Regions from separate parts of the Chelatococcus sp. XZ-Ab1 genome, predicted to be linked through region 3. Evidence: predicted binding sites of a transcription regulator. Region 3 holds the regulator's gene; each other region holds the start of a gene.
The links. Region 3 encodes HrcA, which represses chaperone genes, less so after heat shock. Its sites were predicted from a motif close to GTTAGCACTCNCNNNNNGNGAGTGCTAAC; they were not measured.

Region 1 (4,923 bases), on a different contig from region 3:
AGACCGCCGGTGATCGCGACGTTCTTCCAGAAGTTGATCATCTGCTCGGGATCGACCCAGAACTGGTGGAAGAGAAGGGCGGAGAGCGCCGTGAACCCGGCCAGCGCGAGCGCGACGAGGCGCGTGTGCCAGCCGACGAGCAGCAGAAGGCCGCCGCCCAGTTCGACGAGGATGACGAGTGGGAGAAGAATGCCCGGCACGCCGGCCGATTCCATGTATCCCGCGGTGCCGGCGTAACCGGTGATCTTGTTGAACCCCGCCGGTATGAAGAGGACGGCAATCAGCACGCGTGCCAAAAGCAGTCCGAGCGCGTTCAACGATCCCATGTGCGGTTCCTTTCCGTTCGTCCGATTCTGTCGGAAAACGCGACGCCGACGGGAGCGACAATAGCTCATCTTGCGGGCGCTGAGCAGATGACCGGTGCAAGCCGCGGCTTGCGACGATGCAAGAGTGGACGGAGGCGTGCGGGCAAGGAAAAGGCGCGGGAGCCGAAGCCCCGCGCCTTCCCGAAGCACGTCTCGCAATCTGGGCGGATGGACTTCCTCAGAAGTCCATGCCGCCACTTCGGCCGATCCAGTCGGCCGAAGCACTTGCCTCAGCTTGGGCGGATGGACTTCCTCAGAAGTCCATGCCGCCCATGCCACCGCCCGGCATGGCGGGCGCGGCCGCTTCCTTCTTCGGCTTCTCGGCGACCATGGCTTCGGTCGTGATCAGCAGGGCGGCGACGGAGGCGGCATCCTGCAGGGCCGTGCGCACGACCTTGGCGGGGTCGATGATGCCCTTCTTGAACATGTCGCCGTATTCGCCAGCCTGGGCGTCGAAGCCGAAGGCGTAGTCGCCCTTCTCCAGCACCTTGCCGACAATGAGCGAGCCGTCCTCGCCGGCATTGATGGCGATCTGGCGGGCGGGGGCCTGGATGGCGCGGCGTACGATCTCGATGCCGGTGCGCTGGTCGTCGTTCGCCGGGGTCAGGCCGTCGAGCGCCTTGACGGAGCGCAGCAGCGCGACGCCGCCGCCGGGCAGGACGCCTTCCTCGACCGCGGCCTTCGTGGCGTGCATGGCGTCGTCGACGCGGTCCTTCTTCTCCTTCACTTCGACCTCGGTGGCGCCGCCGACGCGGATGACGGCCACGCCGCCCGCGAGCTTGGCAAGACGCTCCTGCAGCTTCTCACGGTCGTAGTCCGAGGTGGTCTCCTCGATCTGCGCCTTGATCTGCTGCACGCGGGCCTCGATGTCGGCCTTGGAGCCGGCACCGTCGACGATGGTGGTGTTCTCCTTCTCGATCACCACCTTCTTGGCCCGGCCGAGCATGTTGAGGGTGACGTTCTCGAGCTTGATGCCGAGATCTTCGGATATGGCCGTGCCGCCGGTCAGGATGGCGATGTCCTGCAGCATGGCCTTGCGGCGATCACCGAAGCCCGGCGCCTTCACCGCCGCGACCTTGAGGCCGCCGCGCAGCTTGTTGACGACGAGCGTGGCGAGCGCCTCGCCCTCGACGTCCTCGGCGACGATCAGGAGCGGCTTGGTGGACTGGACGACGGCCTCGAGGACCGGGAGCAGTTCGTTGAGCGAGGAGAGCTTCTTCTCGTGAATGAGGATGTAGGGATCCTCCAGCTCCGCGCGCATCTTCTCGGCGTTGGTGACGAAGTAGGGCGAGAGATAGCCGCGGTCGAACTGCATGCCCTCGACGACGTCGAGCTCGGTGGCAAGGCTCTTGGCCTCCTCGACCGTGATGACGCCCTCGTTGCCGACCTTCTGCATCGCCTCGGCAAGGAAGCGGCCAATCTCCGTGTCGCCGTTGGCCGAAATGGTGCCGACCTGGGCGATCTCGTCGTTGCTGGAGATCTTGCGAGCGTTCTTCTTGAGGTCGGCGACAATGGCCTCGACGGCCATGTCGATGCCGCGCTTGAGGTCCATCGGATTCATGCCGGCGGCGACCGACTTGGCGCCTTCCTTCACGATCGCCTGGGCGAGGACCGTGGCCGTCGTGGTGCCGTCACCGGCCAGATCGTTCGTCTTCGAGGCCACCTCGCGCACCATCTGCGCGCCCATGTTCTCGAACTTGTCCTCAAGCTCGATTTCCTTGGCGACCGTCACGCCGTCCTTCGTGATGCGCGGCGCGCCGAAAGACTTCTCGATCACCACGTTGCGGCCCTTCGGGCCCAGCGTCACTTTCACCGCATTGGCGAGAACGTCCACGCCGCGCAGCATCTTCTCGCGCGCGTCAGCCGAAAATTTTACGTCCTTGGCAGCCATAATCGTCACTCCCTGATAGACATGACTTCAGGCATCAGATGGGTTCATGCCAGAAGGGCCCCCTCAGGCGGCCTTCCTGCTCTGCGCGGTGCTCTCGATCACGCCCATGATGTCGCTCTCCTTCATGATGAGCAGATCCTGGCCGTCGATCTTCACCTCGGTGCCCGACCATTTGCCGAACAGCACGCGATCGCCGACCTTGACATCCGGGGCGACGATCTTGCCGTTGTCGTCACGCGCGCCGGGACCGACGGCGACGACCTCACCCTCCTGCGGCTTTTCCTTCGCCGTGTCGGGGATGATGATGCCGCCCTTGGTCTTCTCCTCGCTGTCGAGGCGACGGACGACCACGCGGTCGTGCAGCGGACGGAACTTCATCGCGAACCTCCTGAAATGGCTGATTCATTTTTCGATGTCGCCCGACGGCCCCGGATGGCAGCCGCCCGGCGCACCGGCGAGATAGGTGACGGGCGCGAAGCCCGCAAGGCCCTCGAAGCAAAATTTTGGCAGTCGCGCGCCGAGAGTGCCAGGGCATTGACGCCGGGGTTTGTCAGCAATCTGGCGTGACTGCTGCTAAGACATTGTAAATAAACATATAATTCATAAATTATGCTTGAAAATGGATGCCGCCATCGTTCACCATAGGCCCATTGCGACGAAGGAGGAGCTATGGTTTCGAGCGACTTCGTGAAGCAGGTGGCCGGCTACGGCCTGACCACCGCCACCATCCTCTACCGCATGCCGGATCATCCGCGCCTGCTGCAGACCTACATCTGGCAGGACTACGACATGGCGCCGCGCTTTCCGGAACTACACCGTTTCCTGGAATTCTGGCAGAGGAAGCTGGAGGGGCCGCTTCATTCGGTGACCGTTGCCCACAGCCGGCTTATCAAGCCGGCGGAGCTCAGGCTCGTGGACGGCATGGTGAGCCTGCACTGAGCGGCAAGGCGACTGCGCGGGCCGCATACCCGCTGGCCGTGCCCCCGTCCGGCGCCCCCTTGGCCGGGGGGCAGCAGTGAGATAGGAATGCGACCTCACAAACTGAGGCCCGGTCCTACCTCGTGTCGACGCTGCCCCGTACCTCCGCCGTCCTCCATGCACTCACGGTCGGCGAGGGCGAATACCTGACCGTCGACGAGATCCTGCAGACCTTGCGCCAGCAGGCCTTTGCCCTGCTCGTCGTGGTGCTGGGCCTGCCGAACTGCCTGCCGATGCCGCCGCCGATCCCGCTCATCTGCGGTTTCGTGCTCGCCTTCGTGGCGCTGCAGATGGCGCTTGGCCGGCAGGCGCCGTGGCTGCCGCGACAGCTGTTGCGCAAGTCCGTCGCGCGGGCCGACGTCTCGCGGGCCGTCGAACGGGCCATGCCCGTCCTGCGCCGGCTGGAGCGCATGTCGCGGCCGCGCCTGCAGTTCTTCGCCACGCAGCCCGGCATGCGGGCAATGGGCCTCGTCCTGCTCGTCGTGGCGCTGGGGCTGCTCGTCTCCGCGCCGTTCATCGGTCAGATACCGCTCGGCCTCGCGGCTTGCCTCATCGGTCTCGGCCTCGTGGAGCGCGACGGCATCGTTATCATTCTCGGCATGACCGCAGGCGCCTTCGGCATCGGCCTCAGCCTCGGCTTCATCGTCGCGATCGTCAGCGGCATCGCCGCACTCGTCGGCTACGCCTGACGTTCGGCAGGCGGGGGCGGCCGCGCTCTCAGGCGACGGCGTCGGTGCGGCTCTTGCCGGGCTCGATGCCGAGCAGCCGGTCGATCGCATCGGCCGGGACAGGTTTCGAGAACAGGTAGCCCTGCAGTTCGTGACAGCCGAGCGCCTGCAGGAAGCGGTGCTGCTCGCTTGTCTCCACGCCCTCTGCCGTCACGGTGAGGCCAAGCGCCCGGCCGAGATGGACGACGGAATGCACGAGGATGGCCGATTCCCCTGTCGTCTCCATGCTCTCGAGGAACGAGCGGTCGATCTTGATCTTGTCGAAGGCGAAGCGGCGTAGGTAGATCAAGCTCGAATAGCCGGTGCCGAAATCGTCGAGCGCGAGGCGCACGCCGCGGGCCCGCAGTTCCATCATGGCATCTTCGGCCGCGTCCGCATCGTCCATGACGACGCCTTCGGTGACCTCCAGCTCGACGCGCGTCGGATCGATGTCCGCCGTTTCGATGATGGTCATGACGCTGGAGACAAAGTCGCGCTGGCGGAACTGGATGGGCGAGACATTGACGGCGATGCGCAGGCCCGGCCAGCGCTTGGCGTCCTCGCAGGCCTTGCGCAGCACCCATTCGCCGAGCGGGATGATGAGGCCGCGCTCCTCCGCGATGGCGATGAACTGCTGCGGCGGGATCATGCCGTGCTGGGGATGCGGCCAGCGCACCAGCGCCTCGACCCCGACGATCTCCTCGCCGTTCGCCTTGTACTGGGGCTGGTAGTGCAGTTCGAGCTCGTCGGCGAGGATGGCCGCGCGCAGATCATCCTCCACCACCTTGCGCAGGCGCAGCGCCTCGTCCATCTGGCGCTCGAAGAAGCTGTAGCGGTTGCGGCCGCCGTTCTTGGCCTGGTAAAGCGCCGTGTCGGCGAGCCGCATCAGCGTCTCGCGTTCGGTCCCGTTGCGCGGACTCAACGCCACACCGATCGAGACGCCGATGGTGACGGAGCCACCGGGCACCTCGCAAGGCATGGT
Region 2 (4,923 bases), on a different contig from region 3:
AGGTTCGTGATCGTGCGCACGACCGGGATAAACGAGACGCCGAAGACGAGACCTGCGAAGCAGACGGAAGCGGTGGCCATGAAGGCCGGCGGCACGAGCGCCGCCAGCGTCTGCGGCACGAGGCCGTAGCTGGCGAGTGTGTTGGCCGCCGCGATCAGCAGATAGCCGAGCGCATACATGCCCATGAAGATGCGCAGGAAGATCGAGATGTCGCGCGCCAGCCACAGGATGGCCGCGAGCACGAAACCGCTGACCGGCACGAAGAGCGGCAGGGCGTTCGCCTGCCCCTGCGACAGCGCCAGAAAGGCTGCGGACGCGGCCGCAACGACAATGGCTATGAGCTTCATGAAGTCCGCTTGTCCCGCCAGAAGGGCCGGCACCGCCGGCATCCGAAATCCGCCTCGTCTCCTACAGGAATTCGACAGGCGCTGCACCTAACGCTTTTGTAAAGCGGCAGAAAGACGGCGGAAACAGGTACAGGGATCGCCGGCGGAATCGCCCCTTAGCGCCTGGCCAACGAAAAAGGGCCCGGCGGCGATGCCGGGCCCTTCCGTCTCTGGCCGAATGGACTTCCTCAGAAGTCCATGCCGCCACTTCGGCCGATCCAGTCGGCCGAAGCACTTGCCTCAGCTTGGGCGGATGGACTTCCTCAGAAGTCCATGCCGCCCATGCCACCGCCCGGCATGGCGGGCGCGGCCGCTTCCTTCTTCGGCTTGTCGGCGACCATCGCCTCCGTCGTGATGAGGAGCGAAGCGACCGAGGCGGCGTCCTGCAGGGCCGTGCGCACGACCTTGGCCGGATCGACGATGCCGGCCTCGAGCATGTCCACGAACTCTTCAGTCTGCGCGTTGAAGCCGAAGGTCTGCGACTTGTTCTCGGAGATCTTGCCGACGACGATCGAGCCCTCGACGCCGGAATTCTCGGCGATCTGGCGGATCGGCGCCTCGAGCGCGCGCAGGACGATATTGATGCCGGCCTGTACGTCGGCGTTGTCGCTCTTGAGCTTCGCCACGGCCGCCTTGGCACGCAGGAGGGCTGTGCCGCCGCCCGGGACGATGCCTTCCTCGACGGCCGCGCGCGTGGCGTTGAGGGCGTCGTCGACGCGGTCCTTCTTCTCCTTCACTTCGACCTCGGTGGCGCCACCGACGCGGATGACGGCCACGCCGCCCGCGAGCTTGGCAAGACGCTCCTGCAGCTTCTCACGGTCGTAGTCCGAGGTGGTCTCCTCGATCTGCGCCTTGATCTGCTGCACGCGGGCCTCGATGTCCTTCTTCTTGCCGGCACCGTCGACGATCGTGGTGTTCTCCTTGTCGATCCGCACCTTCTTGGCGCGACCGAGCATGTCGAGCGTCACGTTCTCGAGCTTGATGCCGAGGTCTTCGGAGATCGTCTGGCCGGCGGTGAGGACGGCGATGTCCTCGAGCATGGCCTTGCGGCGGTCGCCGAAGCCCGGCGCCTTCACCGCCGCGACCTTGAGGCCGCCGCGCAGCTTGTTGACGACGAGCGTGGCGAGCGCCTCGCCCTCGACGTCCTCGGCGACGATCAGAAGCGGCTTGCCCGTCTGGACGACCGCCTCGAGCACCGGCAGCATGGCCTGCAGCGAGGAGAGCTTCTTCTCGTGGATGAGGATGTAGGGATCCTCCAGCTCCGCGACCATCTTCTCCGCATTCGTGATGAAGTACGGAGAGAGGTAGCCGCGGTCGAACTGCATGCCCTCGACGACGTCGAGCTCGGTCTCGAGGCTCTTGGCCTCCTCGACCGTGATGACGCCCTCGTTGCCGACCTTCTGCATCGCCTCGGCGATCATCTCGCCGATGGAGCGGTCGCCGTTCGCCGAGATGGTGCCGACCTGCGCGACCTCGTCGGAGGACTTCACCTTCTTGGCGCGCTTCTCGATGTCCTTGATGACCTCGGCCACAGCCATGTCGACACCGCGCTTGAGGTCCATCGGATTCATGCCGGCGGCGACCGACTTGGCGCCTTCCTTCACGATCGCCTGGGCGAGGACCGTGGCCGTCGTGGTGCCGTCACCGGCCAGATCGTTCGTCTTCGAGGCCACCTCGCGCACCATCTGCGCGCCCATGTTCTCGAACTTGTCCTCAAGCTCGATTTCCTTGGCGACCGTCACGCCGTCCTTCGTGATGCGCGGCGCGCCGAACGACTTCTCGATCACCACGTTGCGGCCCTTCGGGCCCAGCGTCACCTTCACCGCATTGGCGAGAATGTCCACGCCGCGCAGCATCTTCTCGCGCGCGTCAGCCGAAAATTTTACGTCCTTGGCAGCCATGTGCTCAACTCCTGCCTGAAACTCAAGATGGGGGAGGGGCGGCTCAGCCGATCACGCCCATGATGTCGGACTCCTTCATGATAAGGAGGTCCTGGCCGTCGATCTTCACCTCGGTGCCCGACCACTTGCCGAAGAGCACGCGATCGCCCTTCTTGACATCAAGGGCAACGAGCTTGCCATTGTCGTCGCGGGCGCCGGGACCGACGGCGACGATCTCGCCCTCCTGCGGCTTTTCCTTGGCCGTGTCGGGGATGATGATGCCGCCCTTGGTCTTCTCTTCGCTGTCGAGACGGCGGACGACCACGCGGTCGTGCAGCGGACGGAACTTCATGAGACGTGTCCTCTCAAAGAAAGCAGCGAAACGCGCTGATCATGCGGGGCCTGTTAGCACTCGACAGAAGCGAGTGCCAAGGCTCGGGCGGAGATAGGCAGGCGGCGCTGGAGAGTCAAGGCACGGTCGCGACAAATTCGCCGTCACGCTGCACGCTGCCTTCGCGCGGGCGGCCTCTCAGCCGGGATGGTTAACGGGCCGGCACCGCCGGCGCCACCATGCCGGGCATCGGCGGCTCTGCCCGCCTCGCTGCGCGCATGATCACGCGCCGACACGCCAAGAGCGGGACCTCCTCACGAAGGCCCCGCCCTTTTCTGCGACGCACCATGATATCCTGCAGGGCGGCGAGTGAGAGCATTGCCCCGCGATTGCGGATGGGCGCGGCGCCAGTCGCGGCGAACCGGGGGCGAGACCGCTTGCGCGCATCCCTGCCACGAGGACAGCGCCCTCGTGCCGGCATGTACTATCCGCGATCCCGCGGCGGATCGTTCATCAGCTGGGCCAATTGGTTCATCAGGTGGTCCAGCCGCGCCATCTGCTGCCCCTGCAGCGCCGGCTGGTCCGCCATGTCACGCAGCAGCCACGCCATTTCCCCGGCCAGCCGCGCGATCGCAGCCTCCTGCGCCCCCTGCCGCCCTGCGAGCATCCTCGTCAGCTGCCCGACCTGCTCCCTCGCAAGCTGTATGACATCCGGAAGATCGCCGCCGCCGTGCTCATTCCATTGATCCGTCGATCGGTCGGCAGATCCCGAAAGCATGTCCACCATGACGCGGTTCCTCAAGCGTGATGGGCAGCCGGCCGCACCGGCCGGGCATATGGCACCGTGGCTGGCGCGGCCGGGCAGGCCCGAGCGTTCAGAACGCTTCGGATGTCCCCGACAGCCCGAAATTGGCCGTCAGTCCGGTCAGCCTGAGATCGCCGTAGCCTTGATCGTTGCCGCAGCACGGCGGCTGCTTCTGGCCCTGGCCGTTGCCGCAGCACGGCGACTGACCCTGCCCCAGGAACTGCTGCAGCTGTTGCAGCAGCTTGACCAGCTGCATCATCTGCTGCAGCTGTTTCAGGGTACCCATGAAATCATTCTGGCCAATATTGCCGATAAAGCTGCCCTGACCGTTGGGCTGGATTCTGTATGACATTCTGAACCTCACCGATAGATCGATCATATTCCGCCCGGTAACGGGCAAGCACCTGCACCTGAAAAGCACGCGCTGATCCGCGCTCATCCGCCCGATGCAACGGCCGCGGCATGCGGCCCTGTGCGATCGGCAACGAGGATTCGGCAGCGCCGCCGGTCTGCAGCGCTCCTCACCCGGAGCCGGGGACAATCCGCGGCTCCGGGGGAGTCGTCGCGACATGTTACGACAGGGTGACGCAGCTGATCCGGGCCGAAACGTCGGTCACGATCCGAACCAATTCACCATCACGGCACGATGTCACTTCTGGATGTTCTGGGACTGCTGCGCCTGCATTGCCACTTGCGCCAGCATCTCCTGGAAATCATCCGCGGAGCGCTTCTGCTTCTGGGCGTCCTGCACACCGGCGGCAGAGGCCGCACCAGCATTCGAAGCCCCATTCTTCTGACAGCACGAGCAAGCCATGATATACCTCCAAAATATCAATATACGGGCCGATAATGCCCCAAAAAACGAGCGATATTTCGATTATGATATAGATATACAGTCATCATCGCTCACAAGATATGATGCAAAGACCAACTGAACAGCGCAACTGCTATGACGTTGCTATTTCTAAACTCACAATTTCCCAACCATCTCCCGCCCGCCGTCAGCGGCGGACTGTCGCAAGCGCGCCGAGGACGATCAGGGCACCGCCGGCGAGCGTCTGCAGCGAGGGCACCTCGCCGAAGAAAAGATAGCCGAGTGCCACCGCCCAGATGAGGGCGGTGTATTCGAGCGGCGCGAGGCGCGCCGCCTCAACCCGGGCGAAGGCCGTGGCGAGGATGAGATGCCCGATGGCGCCGAGACAGCCGATGGCGAGGAACAGCGACAAGTCGGACACGTGAGGCGGCACCCAAACCGCGCCGGCGGGCGCGGCGAGCACGAGTGCCGGCCCGATGTTCTGGAAGAAGACGATGGTCTCGACGCGGTCGCGCGTCGCCCGCGCCCGCAGCATCACCATCGACAAGGCGTAGGTCACGGCCGCGGCGAGCGCCGCCGCGATGCCGTCCCACGAACGCGCGCCGCCCGAGGTGCCGGAGCCGTGGACGATGATCACCATGCCGGCGAAGCCGGCCAGCAGGGCGACGACGATGCGCCCGTCGATGCGTTCGCGCAGCAGCACGACG
Region 3 (4,923 bases):
GCGGGGCGGCGCTTCAGAAGGCGAGTGGTGCGTTGTCGACCACCTCCTTGAGGACGAAGAAGGTCCGCGTCTGGCGCACACCGGGCAGGGCGATGAGCTTTTCCCCGTGCAGGCGGTTGAAATCGACCATGTCGCGCACGCGGATCTTCAGGAAATAGTCGAAGTCGCCGGCGACGACGTGACAGTCGAGCACCACCGGCATGGCGCGCACCGCCTCCTCGAAGGCGGCGAAGCTCTCGGGCGTCGAACGGTCCAGCACCACGCCGACGAAGACGAGTGTGCCGCGTTCGACCCGCCCGGGCGCCACGAGCGCCCGCACGCCCGACACATAGCCCTCGGCGAGGAGGCGCTGGATGCGCCGGTGGCAGGTCGCCGTGCTGGTGTTGACGCGCTTGGCGATCTCGGCATTGCCCATGCGCCCGTCGGCCTGCAGCAGCCTGAGGATGCGCAGGTCGGTGCGGTCGAGTTCGTGTGTGACGGATTCTTTCATTGAATGGCCTGTTAATGAAGCATTCGGGAGACACTGGGCGGATCAACCGAAACAGCAAATCACAAATGACGCTTACTTCGGAAGGACCTTTCATAGCTACTGTTGCTAGGCTTTCCCAATCCATTTCCAAGGGGAAGACCGCGCCATGCTCGAAAAATTCGACCGCTATCCGCTTACCTTCGGCCCGACGCCGATCGAGAAGCTGGAGCGTCTCAGCAAACACCTCGGCGGCAAGGTGGAGCTCTATGCCAAGCGCGAGGACTGCAACTCGGGCCTCGCCTTCGGCGGCAACAAGCTGCGCAAGCTCGAATATATCGTGCCGGACGCGATCAGGAGCGGTGCCGACACGCTCGTCTCCATCGGCGGCGTGCAGTCCAACCACACGCGCATGGTGGCGGCGACGGCAGCCAAGATCGGCATGAAGTGTCGCCTCGTGCAGGAGAGCTGGGTGCCGCACGACGATGCGGTCTACGACCGGGTCGGCAATATCCTTCTCTCGCGCGTCATGGGGGCGGAGGTCGAACTCGTCGATGAGGGCTTCGACATCGGCATCCGCGAGAGCTGGGAGCGGGCGCTCGAAGACGTCCGCGCCCGGGGCGGCAAGCCCTATCCCATCCCGGCCGGCGCCTCCGTGCACAAATACGGCGGCCTCGGCTATGTGGGCTTCGCCGAGGAGGTGAGGGCGCAGGAGGCGGCGCTCGGCTTCTCCTTCGACTTCATCGTGGTGTGCACCGTCACCGGCTCCACCCACGCCGGCATGGTGGTGGGCTTCGCCAAGGACGAGCGCCAGCGCCGTGTCATCGGCATCGACGGCTCGGGCACGCCGGAAAAGACGCGCGCCCAGGTGCTCGATATCGCCCAGAAGACCTCAGCCCTCGTCGGCGGCAAGGACATCACCGAGGAAGACATCGTGCTGAAGGAGGACTACGCCTATCCGGCCTATGGCGTGCCCTCGAAAGAGACGCTCGCCGCCATTCGCCTCTCGGCGCGCCTCGAGGGCATGATGACCGACCCGGTCTACGAGGGAAAATCCATGCAGGGCATGATCGACCTCGTCGCGCGCGGCTTCTTTCCGGCCGGGTCGAAGGTGCTCTACGCGCATCTCGGCGGCGTGCCGGCGATCAACGGCTACAGTTACACCTTCCGCAACGGCTGACCGCACCATGGCGGCCTCCTCTTCATCGGGCGGCCGGCGACCGCCGCCGCCTGGCCGGAGGAGGTCGTCGCCATGCGTTTCGCGACGCTGCCGGCGGCAGAGCTCATCGCCCTCGACGAGGTGTCCGGAGCCGAGGCGACGATGATGCTGTTCCCGTGAGGGGGGCGCCTACCGCCCCTCCAGCAGCCGCGACACCACGCGCGCCGTATAGTCCACCATCGGCACGATGCGGGCATAGTTGAGCCGCGTCGGGCCGATGACGCCGACGACGCCGACGATGTGCTGGGTGCCGTCGCGGAAGGGGGCGGCGATCATCGACGAGCCGGACATGGAGAACAGCTTGTTCTCCGAGCCGATGTAGATGCGCACGCCCTCGCCCTCCTCGGCGCGGGAGAGGAGGTCGATCACGTCCTTCTGGGTCTCGAGGTCGGCGAAGAGCAGGCGGATGCGCTCGAGGTCCTCGGCGGCCCGGAGGTCTTCGAGCAGGTTCGCCTGGCCGCGCACGATGAGCTGACGCTCCTCGGCCGGGCCGACGCTCATGGCGACGCCGGCCTCGACGAGCCGTGCCGTCAGTGCGTCGAGCTCGCGGGCGATCTCCTCGCGCCGGCGGGCGATCTCCTCGCGCACCTCGCTCAGGGTGCGGCCGCGGATGCAGGCGTTGAGGAAGTTCGTCGCCTCGGTCAGCGCCGAGGCGGGCAGGCCCTGCGGCAGGTCGAGCAGGCGGTTCTCCACCGAGCCGTCCTCGGCCACGAGCACGACGAGGGCGCGGCCGGGGTCGAGCCGCACGAACTCGATGTGCTTGAGGCGCAGGTTCTGCTTGGTGGTGACGACGACGCCGGCCCCGCGCGACAGGCCGGACAAGAGCGTCGTCGCCTGGGCGAGCACGCCGTCGAGCGAGGCGCTGCCGGTGCCGGCGCGCACCTGGCTCTCGATATTGGCCCGGTCGGCCGCCGTGAGGTCGCCGATCTCGAGCAGTGCATCGACGAAGAAGCGCAGGCCGAGCTCCGTCGGCAGGCGCCCGGCGCTGGTGTGGGGCGCGTAGATGAGGCCGGTCTGCTCGAGATCGGCCATCACGTTGCGGATCGAGGCGGGCGAGAGCTGCAGCGGCAGCATGCGCGAGAGATTGCGCGAGCCCACCGGCTCGCCCGTGGCGAGATAGCTCTCGACGATCTGGCGGAAGATTTCGCGCGAGCGCTCGTTGAGCTCGACGAGCGGGCGCGACCCTTCCGCCACCGTACCGGCGGTGGTGCCGGCAGCCGCGCCGGAATGCGCGCTCGCGCCCGGCGACGCGCCGCCGGGAGGCAAGGCACCGCGTGGCGTCACGTTCATGGCCGTCATGCTCCTGTCGTCCTTGGGATTATGGGCCCGATCGGCCGCTTTTCAAGCAACGGCCAGCGCCTCGCAGTGGATCCCTGCGGCCGCGCGCCCGCACCCCCCGCCCCGCTGCGGCCGATTGTCCACCGCGCCGGCGGGCGCCCGCGCAAAAGCGCCGTTGACAAGCCCGGGGCGCATGCTTAGACAGACGCCTGCCCTGACATGGGCCCAGGTGGCGGAATTGGTAGACGCGCTGGTTTCAGGTACCAGTGGTGAAAGCCGTGGAGGTTCGAGTCCTCTCCTGGGCACCATCGCTCCCCTACGTTGCGCCCTCGCGTCAGCGCGGACCCCGGTGAAGGGCTCACGGAGTTCGTTTGATGGCTCGGCCAAGGTAAAGGGCATCCAACGCCAGTGCGGTTTTTTGGCGTATGGCCGCTGCGAGCTGTCCGGCGCCTCTCCCCTACGATTTGTCAGCCGTCACCTGTTCTGATCCTCCTGAATTCACGTTGAATGGATAAAAACTCCAGGAACTCGGTATACAGTATATCTAAAGTCACTAAGCATTCTTTCAAACTCTTATTTGAAGTGAACCGCCTCATATAGCTAAGAAGTCCTGCGAGACGCTAGCAAAAATCCACAGCAATACAAATATATTACAAGTATCATCAGAATCGAGATAGCAATAATCCACCCTCCAAAGTCCCAAATTGCTTCCATTGAGTTTGTGAATACTGGTGAAAAACAGGCCGTTGCTGGCTTATTGCCGCATCTTACGCTTCAATCACAATCTTGACTTTCTCAGGATCGACTCCAAGCGATTGTGCCAAACGCCGCTTCGCCTCCGCGATGGTCAAGGGCGCCTCCTGGTGCGGCATGGGCGCTTGAACTACGAGTTCGGCTGCCGCTCCGTCGTCCGCGCCATCCAGCTTCGCGGTAAGAAGAGGTTGCTTGCCGAGAGCGATGCCGCCACCGATCGATGACGGTGTCTCTGGGTCTTCGGGAAGGAACATTGAAACCCAAACGCCGCGCCCGATGGGGATGCTGTGCCCCGCATCCAGTCTTGCACGGTAAGCACGATCGAAACGCTCTCGCATTTCGTCGCCGTCCACCATGTAGACCAGGCCACGCTTCGGGTTGTCCTTGTCATCGACGGTGACAGCCGCGACGTAGTCGACGTCGTCCAGCGTGACCCATCCGCTGTCGTCCTCGTTCCGCGGAAAGGCAATCCACGTGTCCTGCGTCGTGCGAATGGAAACGGTGTGCCGTTCGGCTCCCCTCACGATTCTGCGAACGCTGGACTTGCCGATTCCTTGGATACGCTCGATGCGCCAGCCCGCTTGCTCAAGCGCGCGCTGGCCCAACTCAAAAAGCTTACGACGGCTTGCAATCTTTCCCGGCTTTCCGAAAACATTTGTCATTCCGCAGTCCTTTCAAAACGGCATGCGGATGATGCCGTCGGTGTGGCGACGTGTCAATTTGTTCCGTAATCTTTCTGGAAGATATTCGGAACAAATGCGGCGGCTTCGGACGGGGAGTAGCGCCGGCTATCGGAGGCAGGCGTGTAACGGCAGCCAAAGCGCAAGAGCCCGCGATCTGCGAACGGAGGAAGGTAAGCCGCCTCAAACTGAATCAGAAATCCAAGGGCGCTCCGGTTCGATGGATGCTTCCGCCTTTTATAGGCGCCATGCCGGCATATTCGAATATTCACCCCACCCTCTCCCTCAGCCTCAACAACGCGATCCGCTCGATCTCCGCCATCGCCGTCGAGAACTCCGCTTCCGGCGTGTTCGCGAGCCGCGCCTGAAAAGCCTCCAGGATCTCCTCCTTGGTCCTGCCCTTCACGGCCATGATGAAGGGGAAGCCGAAGCGGGCCTTGTAGGCGTCGTTGAGGGCGAGGAAGGTCGTCTTCTCCTCGGCCGTCAGGCGGTCGAGGCCGGCGCCGGCCTGTTCGCGGCGGGAATCG

Region 1: the regulator HrcA is predicted to act here: its motif matches at 2,759-2,787, upstream of groES (co-chaperone GroES).
Region 2: the regulator HrcA is predicted to act here: its motif matches at 2,671-2,699, upstream of groES (co-chaperone GroES).

What each region holds. Positions count from the first base shown of each region.
Region 1 is NZ_JARKII010000001.1:633,211-638,133, forward strand. Features, by position in the region: gene P2T65_RS03035 (DoxX family protein) at 1-326, opposite strand, end outside; gene groL (chaperonin GroEL) at 619-2,256, opposite strand; gene groES (co-chaperone GroES) at 2,320-2,634, opposite strand; gene P2T65_RS03050 (usg protein) at 2,926-3,195, shown strand; gene P2T65_RS03055 (exopolysaccharide biosynthesis protein) at 3,318-3,923, shown strand; gene P2T65_RS03060 (EAL domain-containing protein) at 3,952-4,923, opposite strand, start outside.
Region 2 is NZ_JARKII010000006.1:356,786-361,708, forward strand. Features, by position in the region: gene P2T65_RS11410 (ABC transporter ATP-binding protein/permease) at 1-347, opposite strand, end outside; gene groL (chaperonin GroEL) at 650-2,287, opposite strand; gene groES (co-chaperone GroES) at 2,331-2,618, opposite strand; gene P2T65_RS11425 (hypothetical protein) at 3,082-3,384, opposite strand; gene P2T65_RS11430 (hypothetical protein) at 3,473-3,754, opposite strand; gene P2T65_RS11435 (hypothetical protein) at 4,052-4,216, opposite strand; gene P2T65_RS11440 (DMT family transporter) at 4,404-4,923, opposite strand, start outside.
Region 3 is NZ_JARKII010000003.1:83,523-88,445, reverse strand. Features, by position in the region: gene P2T65_RS06310 (Lrp/AsnC ligand binding domain-containing protein) at 14-490, opposite strand; gene P2T65_RS06305 (1-aminocyclopropane-1-carboxylate deaminase) at 636-1,646, shown strand; gene hrcA (heat-inducible transcriptional repressor HrcA) at 1,815-2,984, opposite strand; tRNA gene P2T65_RS06295 (tRNA-Leu) at 3,187-3,271, shown strand; gene P2T65_RS06290 (hypothetical protein) at 3,731-4,378, opposite strand; gene puuE (allantoinase PuuE) at 4,665-4,923, opposite strand, start outside.